2 regions of the Mesorhizobium sp. B4-1-1 genome follow, and region 2 is predicted to be linked to the other one. Evidence: predicted binding sites of a transcription regulator. Region 2 holds the regulator's gene; the other holds the start of a gene.

Region 1 (8,098 bases), on a different contig from region 2:
CGTGCTCAGACCGATCAGCAGCGCGGCCGACACGAGGCCCGCCACGATCCAGTTCCAGTCATTGCCGAACAAGCCGCGCATCGTCCGCCTAGTTATAGCCGCGCGCGGCGCGGAAGGCACCGGCCAGATCGCCGCCGCCGTCGAAGACCCGCGCCGAGGTCGCCTTGGCGAGGCTGTCGAGCTGGCTTTTGTCGGCATCGCCGAAGGTGATGCCGAACACCGGCACGCGCACCGGCGCCTGGCGCCATTGGGCAAGGAACGGCTCGGCGCTGCCGTCGGTGCGGCCGTCCGTCATGATGACGATGGCCGGCAGGTATTTCGACAGGTCGGCGGTCGCGGTGATCTTCTGCAGCGCCTGCTGGGCGCAGGCATACATGTCGGTGCCGCCGCCGGCATGCTGCTGCGCCACGTCGCCGAGCAGCTGGTTCTGGCCCGCCGGATCGCCGGTCGCGTCGAAAATGTCGCGCACTGTGCTGTCGAAAGGCAATACGAAGATGTGGTCGGACGGCGTCCATTGCACCAGCACTTCGCTCGACTTTTCCGGCGTGAACAGGAACTGCGCGGCCTGCTGCAACTGCGTTTCGCCCTCGTTCTCCATCGAACCCGAAAAGTCGAAGCAGAGCGCCGTCAATGACGGTTTGCGCAGCGCCTGCTGGTAGAGATCAAGCGCCTTGCGGATCACCGCGGGTTCCGGCATGCGGATCGACGTCACCAGCTTGCCCGGATCGAAATTCCAGTCGGGCTCGGCCGTCGCCTGGACCGCGGCGCCGCCGAGCGGCAGTCGCCGGCCGGTGCCGGCGATGCGCTTGCGCACCGTGTCCGACTGCAGATAGGCGAGCAGGTCGGTGAAGAACTTTTCGACATCGGCGCCGCGACCGTGATCGATGAAGCCGAGCGGGGAATCGCCGACCGCGACGCCATCGGCCGGATAGACCGCGTAGAGCGGCTCGTCGCCCATCTGCTTCAGGTTGTCGTTGGTCTCTTTCAGCGTCGCCTCGTAATTCCACATCGCGTCATAGAGCGTGCCCTTGCGCGCGGAATCGACATAGAGATCGGCCAGCCAGCCTGAAGACCCGGAAGAGCGCTCGACGCCCTGCAACAGGGCGCCGACCGTGTCGTGCACGGACGGGTTGTCGAGGTCGCCGGGCTGGATCACCTCCTTGCCGCCGAGCGCGCTGGAGAGCATCGCCAGATAGGCGCTGGCGCCGGAGTTGGACTGCGTGGCCGAGGTCATCAGGAATTTGAGCTTGCCGTCCTTCACCGCGGCAAGGATGTCCTTCATGTAGACTTGCCTGCCGATCCAGCCGAGTTCGGCGGCTTTGGATTTGCGCACGCCCAGGATGACCGGCATCTGCGCGATCGAGGTGAGGTTGCGTACCTTGCGGCCGGTATCGAACAGGTCGACCCAGACGCTCGATGCCGGCCAGACCGCGTCCTGATCGAGCCCGCTGGCCTTCTGCAAGCCGAGGCCGATGTCGAGCGAGCCTTGGTAGGAGATGGTGCAGGTCGCGCCCTGCTTGGCGCAGAACTCCTGCACGATCGGCTCCAGCACCGTGTTCTCGGAACCGGAGACGATCGAGAATTTGACGTTGCTCGAATTGCAGGCCGCCAGCAGCAGCGCGGTCGCCAACGCCAGAACGGACGAAAGCTTCATTGGCATCGAGGCCCTCAGCCCTGGGTGAGCGCTTTCTTGAGGTCGGCGGTCATCTGGTCCATCTGCTTTTCGGCGTCGGCTCGCTTCTGCCGGCCTTGCTCCTGCACCTTGAGCACGCCTTGCACCGTGTCGATCAGGTCGCGGTTAGCCTGCGCAAGCGTCTCGACATCGACGATGCCGCGCTGCGCCTGCTCCTCGATGGAGATGGCCTGGTCCTTCATCATCTTCGATGTCTGGCGGATCATCTCGTTGGTGGCGTCTGTCACTGTCTTTTGCAGCTCCAGCGCCGACTTCTGGTTGGTCAGCCCAAGCAGGATGACCATCTTCTGCTTCCAGGCCGGCACGGTCAGCGCCGAGGTGGCCTGCAGGTTTTCGATCAGCGTCTCGTCGCCCGACTGCACGATGCGGATTTGCGGCAATTGCTGGATGCCGAGCTGGCGCGCCTGCACCAGGTAAAAAATGCGCTTTTCCAGCCGGTCGAGCGCCTGCACGGCGTCCTGATAGGTCTGCGCTTCCAGCGCTCCGGCGGAATCGCTGGCCTTGGCGTCGGCCGCCGCCTTCAGCTTCGGCAGTTCGTCGGCGCGGTATTCGTCTACGAACTTCTTGCCGGCCTGCACATAGGCGTCGAGATTGAGGATAGAGTCCTTGGTCTGCTCATGCAGGTCGTCGAGCACGGCGATGTCGCGGCGCAGCGTATCCTTGTGGCGGTCGAGCTCCAGGCCGATACGGTCGATCTGCCCGGCGACGTCCTCGTACTTCTCCTTGAAGCGCTCGAGCCGTGCCTTGAATGAAGAGAACAAATTGCTCAAGAACCCTTCTTCCTTAAGCGAAGCCGGATCGAGGTTCTTGGCCTTCATGATGATGTCGGTGAGCAATGTGCCGGTGTCGCCGAGATCGCGGTTGCGGATCTGCGACAGGATCTTGTCGGCATAATCGCTGACCGCTTGCTGGGCGCGGTCGCCGAAGACCGAAATCGCGGCGCGGTCGCGAATATCGATGCCGCCTTCGATCCTGGCGACCTCGCCCGGGCTGGCGGCAATGGCGGGCAACTTCGAAGTGTCGTCGAGCAGAGTGATGCTGTTCTCGTCGGCCATTGAGACCTCCCCCTGAGTGAACAGTATCACGATAGACAGTATGTGACAGACATATGACAGCAGAGCGTTATGCCGCTTTGGATTGTGGAATGCCTTACCCTGTCAACTCGTGCCGGCACGAGGTGCCGGTGCCCGCGTTGCCCCAGGCGAACGGGCCGCTGTAAGTAGCGGCAGGCAGAGCAGATAAAGGGCTGCGCCAGCGATCAAAACCAGACTGGGAAAGAAACACCGTGTGTGGAAATAAATAGAGCGTTGCGATGACGAGCGGTCCGACCACCGAGACGAGGCCCGTTACCGGGGGTTGGCCACGAGGCGCTGTTCGAGAACGGCCTCAACCTGTTGATCACCGGCGCGGAAGCTCGCATCGCCCGCGCGGTCAGGCGACTGGCGTAGGCGCCGCCAGCCATTGTCGCACGATCGCGGCGTCCGCATCGCCGAATTCATGGCCCGCGGCGACGATGCGCGCGTCGACCTCGGCGCCGCGCTCGCTGAACAGCGTCACCAATGGGGGCGCGAACGGCCCGTAGGTCTGGTCGGCGGCGCCGGCGACGATCAGCACCCGTGTGCCGCTAAGATCTGACGTTGGAGGATTGGCGAGCACCGGCATCGCCCTCAACAGCCCCGCCTGCTTGACCATGCCGGGACAAAGCAGCATCAGGCTGGAGACGACATTGGCGCCGTTCGAATAGCCAAGGAAGGTCGCGCGCGGAAGGTCGAGCCCATGTTGCCGCGCGGCTTCCGTTGCGAACTGGGCATAGGCAGCCGTCTCGGCATGGATGCTGGCCTGCTCGAAACTGGTCGGCGTGATTCGCTCGAACCAGCGAAATCCGTCCTCCTGCCGAATGCGGCCGCGCCCCGCGACGATCACCGAACGCGGCGCGATCTGCATCGCCAGCGGCAGCATCGTCGTCTCGTCCACGCCTGACCCGTGCAGCACGAAGAGGCAGTCGCCGCTGGCGTTTGCCGGCTTCAGCAGACGGTAGGGAAATGTCAGATCCTCGCGCAGGATGCTGTTTTCGTCGCTATATTCGAACACGCTCACATCCATTTGATTCCATGAGAGATTCGTTGATTTGCCGGCTTCAAAACGGAATATTTTCGCGCTCCGCGAAAGTTGATTGAACCAGGCGCAATTCAGGCCGTTTTTCCGCCGATACACTCCCCCTGGGAGGAATCGAAGCGGTGCGCCCCGGGGGTCGCATTGCTGGCTATGAACAACCAGCTTTGAGGCCTTTTGTCGATGACCACCCCTGTTTCCAACGATCGCGACGAGCGTATCAACGATCGCGACAAGCGTATCGTCGAGCGCGATACGCGCATTGACGTGCTGCGCGCGCTCGCGTTGCTCACCATTTTCGTCGACCATGTGCCTGGCACGGTCTTCGAGAACTGGACCTATAAGAATTTCGGCTTTTCCGACGCGGCGGAGGCCTTCGTGCTGATTTCCGGCATCTCGGTGGCGCTGGCTTATGGCACGAAGTTCAAGCCGGGCGGCCGATTGCTCGCGACCTTGAAGATGTGGCGGCGCGCTGGGGTGCTCTACATCTCCCACATCGTCATCACGATGGTGGTGATCGCGCTGTTTTGCGCCGCCGCGCTGTTCGCGCACCGGCCGGAAATGCTGACGATGATCAACATCGAACCCTTGATGAAGAACACGCCGCAGGTGCTGCTCGGCATCGTCACGCTCGGCCACCAACTCGGCTACAACAACATCCTGCCTGTCTATGCGGCGCTGCTTCTGGCGGCACCTGCTTTCGTGCTGTTCGTCAGCTATCGGCCCGTGCCGGCGCTGATCGCGTCCGGTCTGCTGTGGCTCGTCGCCGGCATCTGGCAGGTCGCGCCGCCGAACTATCCGGAGCCGGGCCTTTGGTTCCTCAACCCGCTGTCCTGGCAGTTCCTGTTCAACATCGGCCTTGCCGCCATGCTGCATGTAAAGCGCGGCGGGCGGATCCCGATCAATCCGTGGCTGCTTGGAGCCGCCGGCATCTATGTGATCGGAGCGGCGATCTGGGTGCACAGCCCGCTCTGGGGGCAGATCACCTGGTTCGACCTGCCGGTGGTGATCGGCGGCTTCGATAAGACCTTCCTGTCGCTGCCGCGGCTGCTGCACATCCTGTCGGTCAGCTATCTGATCGTGGCGCTGCCGGCTGTCTCGAACCTGTTCCGCGTCCGGCCCGACAATCCGCTGGCGATCCTGGGCAAACGCTCGCTGCCGGTGTTCATCGCCGGCACGCTGCTTGCCATGGCGGCGCAGGTGCTGAAGCTGATCAATCCGGGCGGCCCGGCCTACGACACGCTGCTGATCGCTGCAGGCATCGCCGTGCAACTCGCGCTTGCACTCTACCTCGAATGGCTTGCGAGCCTCGGCCCCTCCCGCGCCAAGCCGGTTCGCGAGGAGCCTGCGCGGGCGACGTTCGGCGCGCAGCCGCTGCCGGCGAGGGCCGGCGGCTACTGACCGCAGCACAAGGAAAGTGCCGGGTGGTCTATCCGCGCGGAATTACCTGAGCCCGCTCAGGCTTTCGGCGCCGGACCGGTTGAGCCTCTGACGACGAACTCGACGCCCATCGTCTCGCGCCGCACCGCGCCATCATGGTCGAGGATCATGCGCGCGGCGCGGCGGCCGATCTCGATGATCGGCTGGGCGATCGTCGTCAGCGGCGGCGTGGCCAGCGCGCCGTCCGGGACGCCGTCAAAGCCGACAATGGAGACATCGCCGGGAACATTGAGGCCGCGTGCCCTCAGCCAGTCGATGGCGATCAGGGCCATGCGATCCGACATAGCCAGGATGGCGGTCGGCGGCTCCCCCTTGGCAAAGATCGCCTCGAGGCCGGCCCTGGTGCTTTTTTCTTCGTTCTCGGTCTCATAGACCGGGATTTTCGCCGTATCGATGCCGAAGCGGGAAAGCTCCTCGAAGTAGCCGGCAAGGCGATCGCGCGTTCCGGTGTAGACTGCGCTGCGCACCGCTTCCGGCGTCGCGAAGCCGGTGCGATTGTCGGCAAAGCCGAGCGACAGGACGGCGAAGCGGCGATGGCCAAGCTCGGCGAGATGGCGGGCGGCAAGCCTTGCGCCTGCGACATTGTCGACCCCGATGGCCGACACGGTCTCGTCCTGGAAGCCGAGCTCCAGCGCAACGAAGGGCAGCCTGCGCTCGCGCGTCAGGTCGACAAGGCGCGAGCCGCCTTCGATGCAGAACAGCACAAAACCGTCGACAAGCGCGCTCTGGATGTTCCAGGCGAGCTTTTCCTGGTTGGCGGCCGAGACCAGCGCGATGCCCGCGCCGGTGGCGTCGCAGGCTTCGGAAATGCCGGCCATCATCACGCGAGCGAAGGGATCGTCGAAGAAGTAGGAAAGGGGCTCGGTGGTGGCGACGCCGATGGCATTGACCTTGCCGGCGCGTAGCAGGCGGCCTTTCGGGTCCGGGCCGGCATAGCCCATCTGCTCCGCCACCGCCTTCACCCGTTCCCGCACTTCGGCGCGCACGATCTCGGGGCGGCTGAAAACATTCGAGGCCGTGCCATGCGACACGCCGGCGGCCTTGGCGATGTCGGCCAGCCTGATCGGTCTTGCCTGGCCTTCGAGGAGTGATGCCATGTCGTTCCTCCGAATCCGGTCACGCGACGACCATGACCGCTGAATTGTCGCCGGTCATCTAACATTTTTGTTGGATCGATTCAAATTCAGTTGACGTCAGGCAAATAAGGCCTATGATTTGAATCGATCCAAGTTGTCGCTTCATGGTGAAGCGGATTTCGACAGGAGGGTGCCGTGCATCCGGTGAGCTATTTGTTCGAGGACATCTACCGCAACGATTGGGGCATCGCCTCTGTCGTCGTCAGCGAGAAGCGGCGCGGCAGAGTGGGTCCTTGGAAGCGCGCGTCGCGCTTTCTCGTGGAGCGCAAGCGCGGCTGAGCCGCAGCGATTTTCAGCGTCGATAGATTGGATCGGTTCAATTCCAAGGAGAAATGGTCATGCATCCGATTGGTCATCTGTTTCAGGACATCTACCGCAACTATTGGGGCATCACGCCCGGAACCGAGCAGCCTGAACGGCGCCGCGTCGGCGAGTCGCCTGCACGCCAGCGCAAGCGGCGTTTCGGCCAAAGATAGGTCAGGCCAAAGACAGGTCAGGGTCGCGGGCGCCACAGCGCCGAGACGGCGATCGCCACCCAGCCGGCGATCAGAAGGGCGCCGCCGATGGGCGCCGACATCGGGAACAGCCGCGAGCCGAGAAAGTCGCGGGCGAGCAGATCGCCGCAGAACAGTAGCAGGCCCGCGAGCAGGACGAGGCTGGCGATCCTGAAGCAGCGGTTGCCGCCGGCAAGGCCGATGGCCAGGAACACCGGCGCATGCATCAGCAGGAAATTGGCCGCGGTGCCGGTGAAGGCGCCGCCGCGATGCGCGGCGGCAGCCGACAGTGCCACGCCGGCCGCGCCGACGAGGCCGGCTGCCAGCACGAGGACGCGGCTCCCGCCGCCTGATGCTTGGCCCGTAAGGCTCATCTTGGATGCTCCATGCTGCGCTTGGGCGGTGCGCCGGTTCAGGACTCGCCGGCTTCAAGCAGCATATGCCGTGCCCGCCGCGACTGGACAATCCAGTTGTAGGCAGCACCCAGCGCCATCAGCACCGATGTACCCAGAAACACCGAGCGCATGCCGAAATGCCCACCGACGAAACCGCCGGAAAGCGGTCCCGCGACCTGGCCGACATATTGCGCCGAGATCGCCAAGCCAAGCACATTGCCGCCGATCCCGTCAGGGATGTTGTGCCTGATGACGCTGGTGATACAGGGCAACAGTCCGCCCAGCGCCAGCCCCATCAGGAAGCGCAGGCCGATCAATTGCCAGCCATTGGTCACGAAGGCTTGCGGAATGAGCAGCAAGGCCGAGACGGCAAGGGCGCCGACCACGACGTTCCAGTGGCCGACGCGATCGGCGAGTTTTCCCAGCCAGGATGAGGACAGGATGGTGCCGAGCGCCGTCGCCGACATGACGACGCCGGCGACCATGGTCACCTTGCTCTGGTCCTCGACGAGCTGTTGCACATAAACGGTGATGATCGGCTCGATCGACATGGTGGCGAAAGCGAGCAGCATGCCGGTGGTCAGCATGGCGACGATCGGCCGCTTGTCGGGGATCTGCGACCAGCCGCTTTTCGGCTTCGCCATCGAGGCGGGCCTGGGCGCCGGCGGGTTCTCCTTGATCAGGAAAGTCGTCGCCAGGAAGGCCAGGAAGATGACGGCGCCGGACAGCAGGAAGGTCGCGCGGATGCCGATCAGCGGCGGCAGCAGACCGCCTAGCAGCGGTCCGACCAGCGAGCCCGCCGTGATGCCCGCCGCCAGCACGCCCAGC
Region 2 (8,098 bases):
GCACGCCGATCGGTGTCCTGGCCGGAACCTACATGGCCGAATACGGCCGCTTCTCGCGCCTGACCACGATCGTGCGCTTCATCAACGACATCCTCTTGTCGGCGCCGTCGATCATCATCGGCCTGTTCGTCTATGAGCTGATGGTGCGGCCGATGGGGCACTTCTCGGCCATCGCCGGCGCCGTCGCGCTGTCGATCCTGGTGATCCCCGTTGTGGTGCGCACCACCGAGGACATGCTGAACCTCGTGCCCAACGCGCTGCGCGAAGCAGGCGCCGCCATCGGCGCGCCGCGCTGGGTGGTGATCCGCTCGGTCGCCTATCGCGCCGCCCTGTCCGGCATCGTTACCGGCATATTGCTGGCGATCGCCCGCATCTCCGGCGAGACGGCGCCGCTGCTCTTCACCGCGCTCAACAACCAGTTCTGGTCGAGCAATCTCAACGCGCCGATGGCCAGCTTGCCGGTGACCATCTTCCAGTTCGCCCTCAGCCCCTATGAGGAATGGCAGCAACTGGCGTGGACCGGCGCACTCATAATCACCCTGACGGTTCTCGGGCTGAGCATCTTCGCGCGCAGCCTCACCGGACGCAGAGAGGACAGATGAAACCGATGTTGTCCACCGATTTGAACGTAGCCGACACGACCGTCGAGAAGTCGAAGATCGAGGTCAAGAACCTCAATTTCTACTATGGCCAGTCGAAGGCGCTGAAGGACATCAACCTGTCCCTGCCCGAGCGCAGCGTGACTGCCTTCATCGGCCCGTCGGGCTGCGGGAAGTCGACGCTGCTGCGCGTGCTCAACCGCATCTACGAGCTCTACCCGAAGCAGACCGCCGAGGGCCAGGTGCTGCTCGACGGCAAGAACATCCTCGACCGCTCGCAGGACCTCAACCTGCTGCGCACCAAGATCGGCATGGTGTTCCAGAAGCCGACGCCATTCCCGATGTCTATCTACGAGAACATCGCCTTCGGCGTCAGGCTCTATGAGAAGATCAGCAAGGCCGAGATGGATAGCCGCGTCGAGTCGGCGCTGAAGCGCGCCGCGCTGTGGACCGAGGTCAAGGACAAGCTCAACGCCAGCGGCCTCAGCCTCTCGGGCGGCCAGCAGCAGCGCCTGTGCATCGCCCGTACCGTGGCGGTGAAGCCCGAGGTCATCCTGCTCGACGAGCCGGCCTCGGCGCTCGATCCGCTGTCGACCGCCAAGATCGAGGAACTGATCGACGAGTTGCAGGCCGACTACACGATCGTCATCGTCACCCACAACATGCAGCAGGCGGCGCGCGTGTCGCGGCAGACGGCGTTCATGTATCTGGGCGAGCTGGTGGAGTTCGACCGGACCGAGAAGATCTTCACCTCGCCCCGCGAGAAGCGCACGCAGGACTATATTACCGGCCGCTTCGGCTGAGTTCATACGAGGACATCATCATGGCCGAACATACCGTCGCCTCCTTCGACGAGGATCTGAGGCAGATCAGCCGGCTCATCAACGACATGGGCGATCTCGCCAGCTCGATGGTCGGCGGCGCGACCAAGGCGTTGCTCGAGACCGACAATGCGCTGGCGCAGCGCGTCGTCTCCGACGACGCCATCATGGACGCTCGTCAGCGCGAGCTCGACGACCGCGCCATCACGCTGATCGCCAAGCGGCAGCCGATGGCGGACGACCTGCGCAACGTGGTCGGCTCGATCCGTATGGCGGGCGACCTCGAACGCATCGGCGATCTCGCCAAGAACATCGCCAAGCGCGTCGGCTCGGTCGGCGTCAGCGCCGCGCCGCGCGACCTCACGCATTCGATCGATTCCATGGCGCAGATGGTGCTGATCCAGGTCCAGGCCGTGATCCAGGAATATATGGTGGGCGATGCCACGGCGCTGGCCAAGCTTCGCAACGACGACGAGCGCATCGACGTCAAATACACCTCCGTCTTCCGTGAGCTGTTGACCTACATGATGGAAGACCCGCGCAACATCACCGCTTGCACGCATCTTCTGTTCTGCGCCAAGAATCTCGAGCGCATCGGCGACCATGTGACCAACATCGCCGAGAACGCCTATTATGTGCTGACCGGCACGCAATTGCCCGCCAATCGTCCGAAGCAGGACGAGACCGCAATGTCGGCGCCGGCGGCCTGACGAAAAGGTTACCCCAATGATCGCGCCACGCATCATGGTGGTGGAGGACGAGGAGCCGCTGGGGGTGCTACTCCGCTACAATCTCGAATCCGAGGGTTACCAGGTCGAAGTGGTGACCCGCGGCGACGAGGCCGAAATCCGCCTTCAGGAAAACGTTCCCGACATGCTCGTGCTCGACTGGATGGTGCCGGCGGTTTCTGGCATCGAGCTCTGCCGGCGTCTCAGGATGCGGCCCGAGACCGAGCGGCTGCCGATCATCATGCTGACGGCCCGCGGCGAGGAAAGCGACCGCGTGCGCGGCCTCTCGACCGGCGCCGACGACTATCTGGTCAAGCCGTTCTCGACGCCGGAGTTCATGGCGCGCGTCAAGGCGCTGCTGCGCCGCGCCAAGCCGGAGGTGCTGTCCAGCGTGCTCAAGGTCGGCGACATCGTGCTCGACCGCGAATCGCACCGCGTCTACCGCAAGAAGAGCGAGATCAGGCTCGGCCCGACCGAGTTCCGCCTGCTCGAATTCATGATGCGCCATCCCGGCCGAGTGTTCTCGCGCAGCCAGCTGCTCGACAATGTCTGGGGCGAGACGATCTATATCGACGAGCGCACCGTGGACGTCCATGTCGGGCGCCTGCGCAAGGCGGTCAACAACGGCCGCATGCCGGACGTCATCCGCACCATCCGCGGGGCGGGTTACGCGATCAGGGAGGATTAGAGCGGTTCACCGTTTACTGGGAACCGCCCTCTGCCCCGCCGCCGCTTCACATGAAATCGGGCTTGTCGCCATCCGTGCCCGGCTTGTCGACGCCGAGATTTTCGCCGACATGCCGATCCGGCGCTCGGACAATCCGAGCAACCAGATCGGCCACGCTGACGCGCGATACCGACGTGCCCTTGAATGGCTCGTTGCGCGCGGTCGTTTCATAGTCGATGACCGCCTCATCCATCAGCCATGCGGGCCGCAGGATCGTGTATTCGAGACCGGAGGCCTCGATGGCGTCTCCGGCGCGCCGGAAGGGTTTCAGGTCCTCGCCGATCATGGCGGCGTTCCATTCGCCGAACTTGCCGGACACTTCGTCATAGATGCCGAGCGCCAGAATGAAGATCAGTCGCCTGATGCCGGCCTTCTTCATGGCGGCGATCACGGCCCGCGCCTGCCTGTCGAGGTCCGCGCCGGTCAGATTGGCGTAGACGATGTCCTGTCCCTGCATCGCTTCGTCGAGCCTTGCGGCGTCCAGAACGTCCCCTTGGACAACGTTCTGATTTGGCCCGGCAAGGCCGGCAAGGCGCGCCGTGTTGCGGGCATACAGGGTCAGATGAAGGTCACCGTCGCCCGCCAGCATGTCGATGACGTGGCGGGCAATCTGGCCACCCGCGCCGAGAATGAGAACCTTGATCATATGACCTCGCTTGTTCCGGGTCGAAGGGGACGAACCCTGGTCGATCCCGCATCCCTTGGACGATTACCTTCCGCCGATGGGTTGCAGCGTCTTGCCGAAGAAAGGCGCCAGCACCGACACTGCTTCATCGACATATCTCTCGCCGTCATAGAGATCCATGTGGTTGGCCCCTTCAACGACATGGTAGCTCTTGTCCTTGCTGGCGGCGCGGCTATAGAGGTCGTCGCTCATCCATTTGCTGCCGGCCTTGCTCCCGGCCACGATCTGCAGCGGCTGGGTGAGGTAGGCCTCGGCTTTGGAATAGGCGTCGTAGGGAATGATCTGCGACAGGCTGCGAGCCGTCGCATAACCGGGTGCGGTCGGGTATTCGGCGCGGGGCGTGTGATAATATTCCCAGGCTTGGCGCAGTTCTTCGTTCGGAGCGTCGTCTTCCTTCAGTGGCGCCAGCGGAATCCTGCCAACCTCCGAACCGTTGGCGTCGGAAGTCCGTGCCGCCGCGCCGACCGCGATCACGGCGCGGGCGTCTGCATCCTTGATATTGTTGTCCCAACCGTTGCGGAACATCTGGCCGATATTGACGGCGCTCACGGTTCCGACGGCCTTGATGCGCGGGTCGTCAATTGCCGCATTGGCCGTATAGCCGGCGCCGGCGCAGATACCCATCGCACCGATACGGTCATTGTCGACATAGGGGAGCGTGGTCAGGTAATCGAGCACGGCGCTCACGTCTTCGGTGCGGACAGACGGGTTTTCGAGCTGGCGCGGCTGCCCGCCGCTCTCGCCCTGGTAGGAGGCATCGTAGGCGATGGTGATGAAGCCCTGTTCGGCGAGCTTCCTTGCATAGGTGCCCGCCGTCTGCTCCTTCACGCCGCCGCCTGGATGCGAAACGATGACTGCCGGGTAGGTCCTGGTCTCGTTGAAGTCTTCCGGAAAATTGATGACGGCCGACATGGCGATTGCCTGATTGTTGGAGTTGGGGAAGCTGATTTTGCCCATGATGGCACTCCTTGCACTGAGTTGGCGTCGATGCATCTGCACGAGATCCCTTGCATTCTAGGCCGTGGCAATTCATCGAATTAGCCGGTAAAATCCACTATGACTTATTGGTAGGATGATAAGTGAGACGCGAAGAGATCGCCGACCTGGCCGCCTTCTACGTGGTCGCGGAGCAACGCAGCTTCACCAAGGCCGCCGCGAAACTCGGCATCTCCCAGTCGACACTGAGCCAGATCGTCAAACGGCTTGAGGAGCGTCTCGGCGTCCTGCTGGTGGCGAGGACCACACGAAGTGTGGCGCCGACGGAAGCGGGAAAGCGTTTGCTGGCAACGCTTGGGCCTACGCTGCGCGAACTCGACCAGAGCATCGAGATGCTGGCCGAGTTCAGGGAAACGCCCGCCGGCACGATCCGCATCACATCGGTTGAACACGCAGCTCGGACGATCCTGTCACCGGCGATCGCGAAACTGTTGCCGCAATATCCCGACCTGAACGTGGAGATATTCATCGACTACAGCCTGGCCGATGTCGTGGCCGACAATTTCGATGCCGGCGTGCGGCTGGGGTCGCAGGTGGCCAAAGACATGATTGCCGTCAGGATTTCGCCCGATATCGCGATGGCGATCGTCGGTTCGCCCGACTATCTGCGATTGCGCGGCGCGCCGCTCGAGCCCAATGAACTGACGGAGCATCGCTGCATCAACCTGCGCCTGCCCACGTCAAACAAGCTCTATGCCTGGAACCTGAAGATCGGCGGGAGGATCGTCGGCGTCAGCGTCGAAGGCCAGGCGACCTACAATTCGATCGATCTCATCCTGGATGCAGCCCTTGCCGGCGTCGGCCTGGGGCTGCTGCCTCTCGACCAGGTACAGGCCCATCTCGACCGCGGAGTGCTGGTCAGCGTGCTCGATGCGTTCGTTCCCCCACTCCCCGGCTATTATCTCTACTATGCAAACAGGCGGCTGAACTCGTCGGCTTTCAGGGTGGTGGTCGACGCGCTGCGATATCGCGGAGAACCCGCTGCCGAGGGATGATTTCCCGCTCAAGGCCGAACTCGGTCCTTCAGTGGTCTCCCGGTCCTCAGGCCACGTTCTTCCCGGCCCCCGCTCTTGCCTGCACCCCTGGCGCGAAAATCTCCTGATCGACGAAGGTCAGGGCGCGCATGGCGCAGCCTTCGCGGATCAGCGGCAGTTCGTTCGGCTCGGTGTCGAAGGAGATCGATTCCGAGTGCTGGCCGCCGGCGGTCTGGGCGATCGCCTCTCGCAGCGCCGGCTCGATCAGGTCGAAGGCGGCCGCGCTGACGCCGACCATGGCGACGGGCGCCGGGTCGATGAGGGCGAACAGGCTGCCGAGGCCGAAACCGAGCGCTTCGCCCGCCCGGCGATAAGCCTCCCGCTCGGGTCCGTCCTCCTGCCGGGCTTTCGCGGCCAGCGCGCGCATATGGGCGTCGCCGACGTCGGTCGGCGTGGCATCCTCGCTTATTCCCATGGCGCTGCGCCAGATCGCGTAATTGCCGGCATAGGCCTCGACGCAGCCGCGGCGGCCGCAGCGGCAGAGCGCGCCGCCCGGACGATGGATCATATGGCCGAACTCGCCGCCGGAGGAATGCGTGCCGCTGAACAGCGCGCCCTTCAGCACCAGGCCCATGCCGATACCGTGCGAGAGCAGGATGGCTATGAAGTCGTCGCGATAACGCTCGGGATCGCGCCATTGCAGCGCCACCGCCATCATGTTGCAGTCGTTCTCCATGGTGGCGGGAATACCGAATTCGCTTTCGAGGAGGTCGGCGAAGGGGATGTCGGTCAGCGGCGTGATCGGCGACCACAGCATGGCGCGTGAATGGGAATCGGTGATGCCCTGAATGCCCATGGCGATGCGGGCGACGCTGCCCACGTCGAGGTCGGGATCCCGCATCCGGCGCCGCACGATCGCCATGCATTCGCCGATCAGCTCGTCACGGGGCATGACGAGCGTGTCCAGGCGCTGCTGCTCCTCCGCAACCACCTGGCCGGCATAATCGATCACGGCGACCGACAGGAAGTTCAGCGACAGCACCACGGTCAGCACCGCGGCGGCTTCGGGGTTCAGCGCCAGGCCGATCTGCGGCCGGCCGCGTTTCAATGCCGTCGGCTCGCTGGCCTTGCTTTCGGTGAGAATGCCTTCCTGGATCAGATCGGCGGAGATCGCCGAAATGGTCGAGTGGCTGAGCCCGGTGGTGGCGGCAATCTCCGTGCGCGAGGGCTGGCCGGCGCGGCGCACGGCCGAAATCACCATGGCACGGTTGCGCCGACGCAAATCGTCGTGGCGGATTCCGACCGACATTGTCTCGCGCGTCCTCCAAGTCATCGCGGCCTTGTGATGATGATGCCATGGCCTGTCGGTGACATGCTAGGGATAGTGGCAGAAGCCGCAGCCTGTGTCATTATTTATTGCGGATGCCGAAAAAAATGCCCTGGCCCATCAAAACCCATCAGAATCGCAGTTGACAGCGTCGTTTTGCTGGATCACTATTTTTTTGAGGCGCGAAAAAAAGCCTCTGTGCCGGCCTTCGGGCCAGTCTGGGTCGCGCCGCACGGGCGCAGGGAGGATATCATGAAGAAATTCGCAGCCGCCATTCTGGCGGGCGTTGCCATGTCGCTGACGCTGGCGTCGGTCGCCGAGGCGAAGGACAAGGTGATCGGCGTGTCGTGGTCGAATTTCCAGGAAGAGCGCTGGAAGACCGACGAAGCGGCGATGAAGGCCGCCATCGAGGCTGCCGGCGACAAGTATATCTCGGCCGACGCGCAGTCCAATCCGGGCAAGCAGCTGACCGACGTCGAAAGCCTGATCTCGCAGGGCGCCAACGCGCTGATCATCCTGGCGCAGGATGCCTCGGCGATCGGCCCGGCGGTGCAGAAGGCGCTCGATGAAGGCATTCCGGTGGTCGGCTACGACCGCCTGATCGAGAACAAGGACGTGTTCTACCTGACCTTCGACAACAAGGAAGTCGGCCGCATGCAGGCCCGTGAGGTGTTCAAGGCCAAGCCGGAAGGCAACTACGTCTTCATCAAGGGCTCGGGCGCCGATCCGAACGCCGACTTCCTGTTCTCGGGCTCCATGGAAGTGCTGAAGGAGGCGATCGACAGCGGCAAGATCAAGAATGTCGGCGAGGCTTACACCGACGGTTGGCTGCCCGCCAACGCGCAGAAGAACATGGAGCAGTTCCTGACCGCCAACGACAACAAGGTCGACGCGGTCGTGGCGGCCAATGACGGCACCGCCGGCGGCGTCGTCGCGGCGCTGACGGCGCAAGGCCTGGCCGGCACCGTTCCGGTCTCGGGCCAGGACGGCGACCACGCGGCGCTCAACCGCATCGCGCTCGGTACGCAGACCGTGTCGGTGTGGAAAGACGCGCGCGAGCTCGGCAAGAACGCCGCCGAGATCGCCTCGCAGCTCGCCGCCGGCAAGAAGATGGGCGACATCGCCGGCACCAAAGACTTCACGACGCCTGGCGGCAACACCGTCAAGTCGCTGTTCCTGACTCCGATTGCGATCACCAAGGACAATCTCAACGTCGTCATCGACGCCGGCTGGATCAAGAA

The links. Region 2 encodes PhoB, which activates phosphate uptake and scavenging genes when phosphate is short. Its sites were predicted from a motif close to TGTCATNNANCTGTCAT; they were not measured.
Region 1: a site for PhoB is predicted at 2,791-2,807, ahead of FJW10_RS12400 (toxic anion resistance protein). Genes of this name have one in related genera too.

What each region holds. Positions count from the first base shown of each region.
Region 1 is NZ_VFTH01000007.1:98,167-106,264, reverse strand. Features, by position in the region: gene FJW10_RS12410 (5-bromo-4-chloroindolyl phosphate hydrolysis family protein) at 1-81, opposite strand, end outside; gene FJW10_RS12405 (substrate-binding domain-containing protein) at 89-1,660, opposite strand; gene FJW10_RS12400 (toxic anion resistance protein) at 1,669-2,748, opposite strand; gene FJW10_RS12395 (alpha/beta hydrolase) at 3,125-3,784, opposite strand; gene opgC (OpgC domain-containing protein) at 3,989-5,206, shown strand; gene FJW10_RS12385 (LacI family DNA-binding transcriptional regulator) at 5,263-6,342, opposite strand; gene FJW10_RS30390 (hypothetical protein) at 6,517-6,660, shown strand; gene FJW10_RS30385 (hypothetical protein) at 6,720-6,857, shown strand; gene FJW10_RS12380 (DUF423 domain-containing protein) at 6,875-7,249, opposite strand; gene FJW10_RS12375 (MFS transporter) at 7,288-8,098, opposite strand, start outside.
Region 2 is NZ_VFTH01000034.1:14,029-22,126, reverse strand. Features, by position in the region: gene pstA (phosphate ABC transporter permease PstA) at 1-602, shown strand, start outside; gene pstB (phosphate ABC transporter ATP-binding protein PstB) at 599-1,402, shown strand; gene phoU (phosphate signaling complex protein PhoU) at 1,423-2,130, shown strand; gene phoB (phosphate regulon transcriptional regulator PhoB) at 2,147-2,836, shown strand; gene FJW10_RS28580 (SDR family oxidoreductase) at 2,883-3,521, opposite strand; gene FJW10_RS28575 (alpha/beta hydrolase) at 3,585-4,517, opposite strand; gene FJW10_RS28570 (LysR family transcriptional regulator) at 4,640-5,551, shown strand; gene FJW10_RS28565 (ROK family protein) at 5,598-6,839, opposite strand; gene xylF (D-xylose ABC transporter substrate-binding protein) at 7,110-8,098, shown strand, end outside.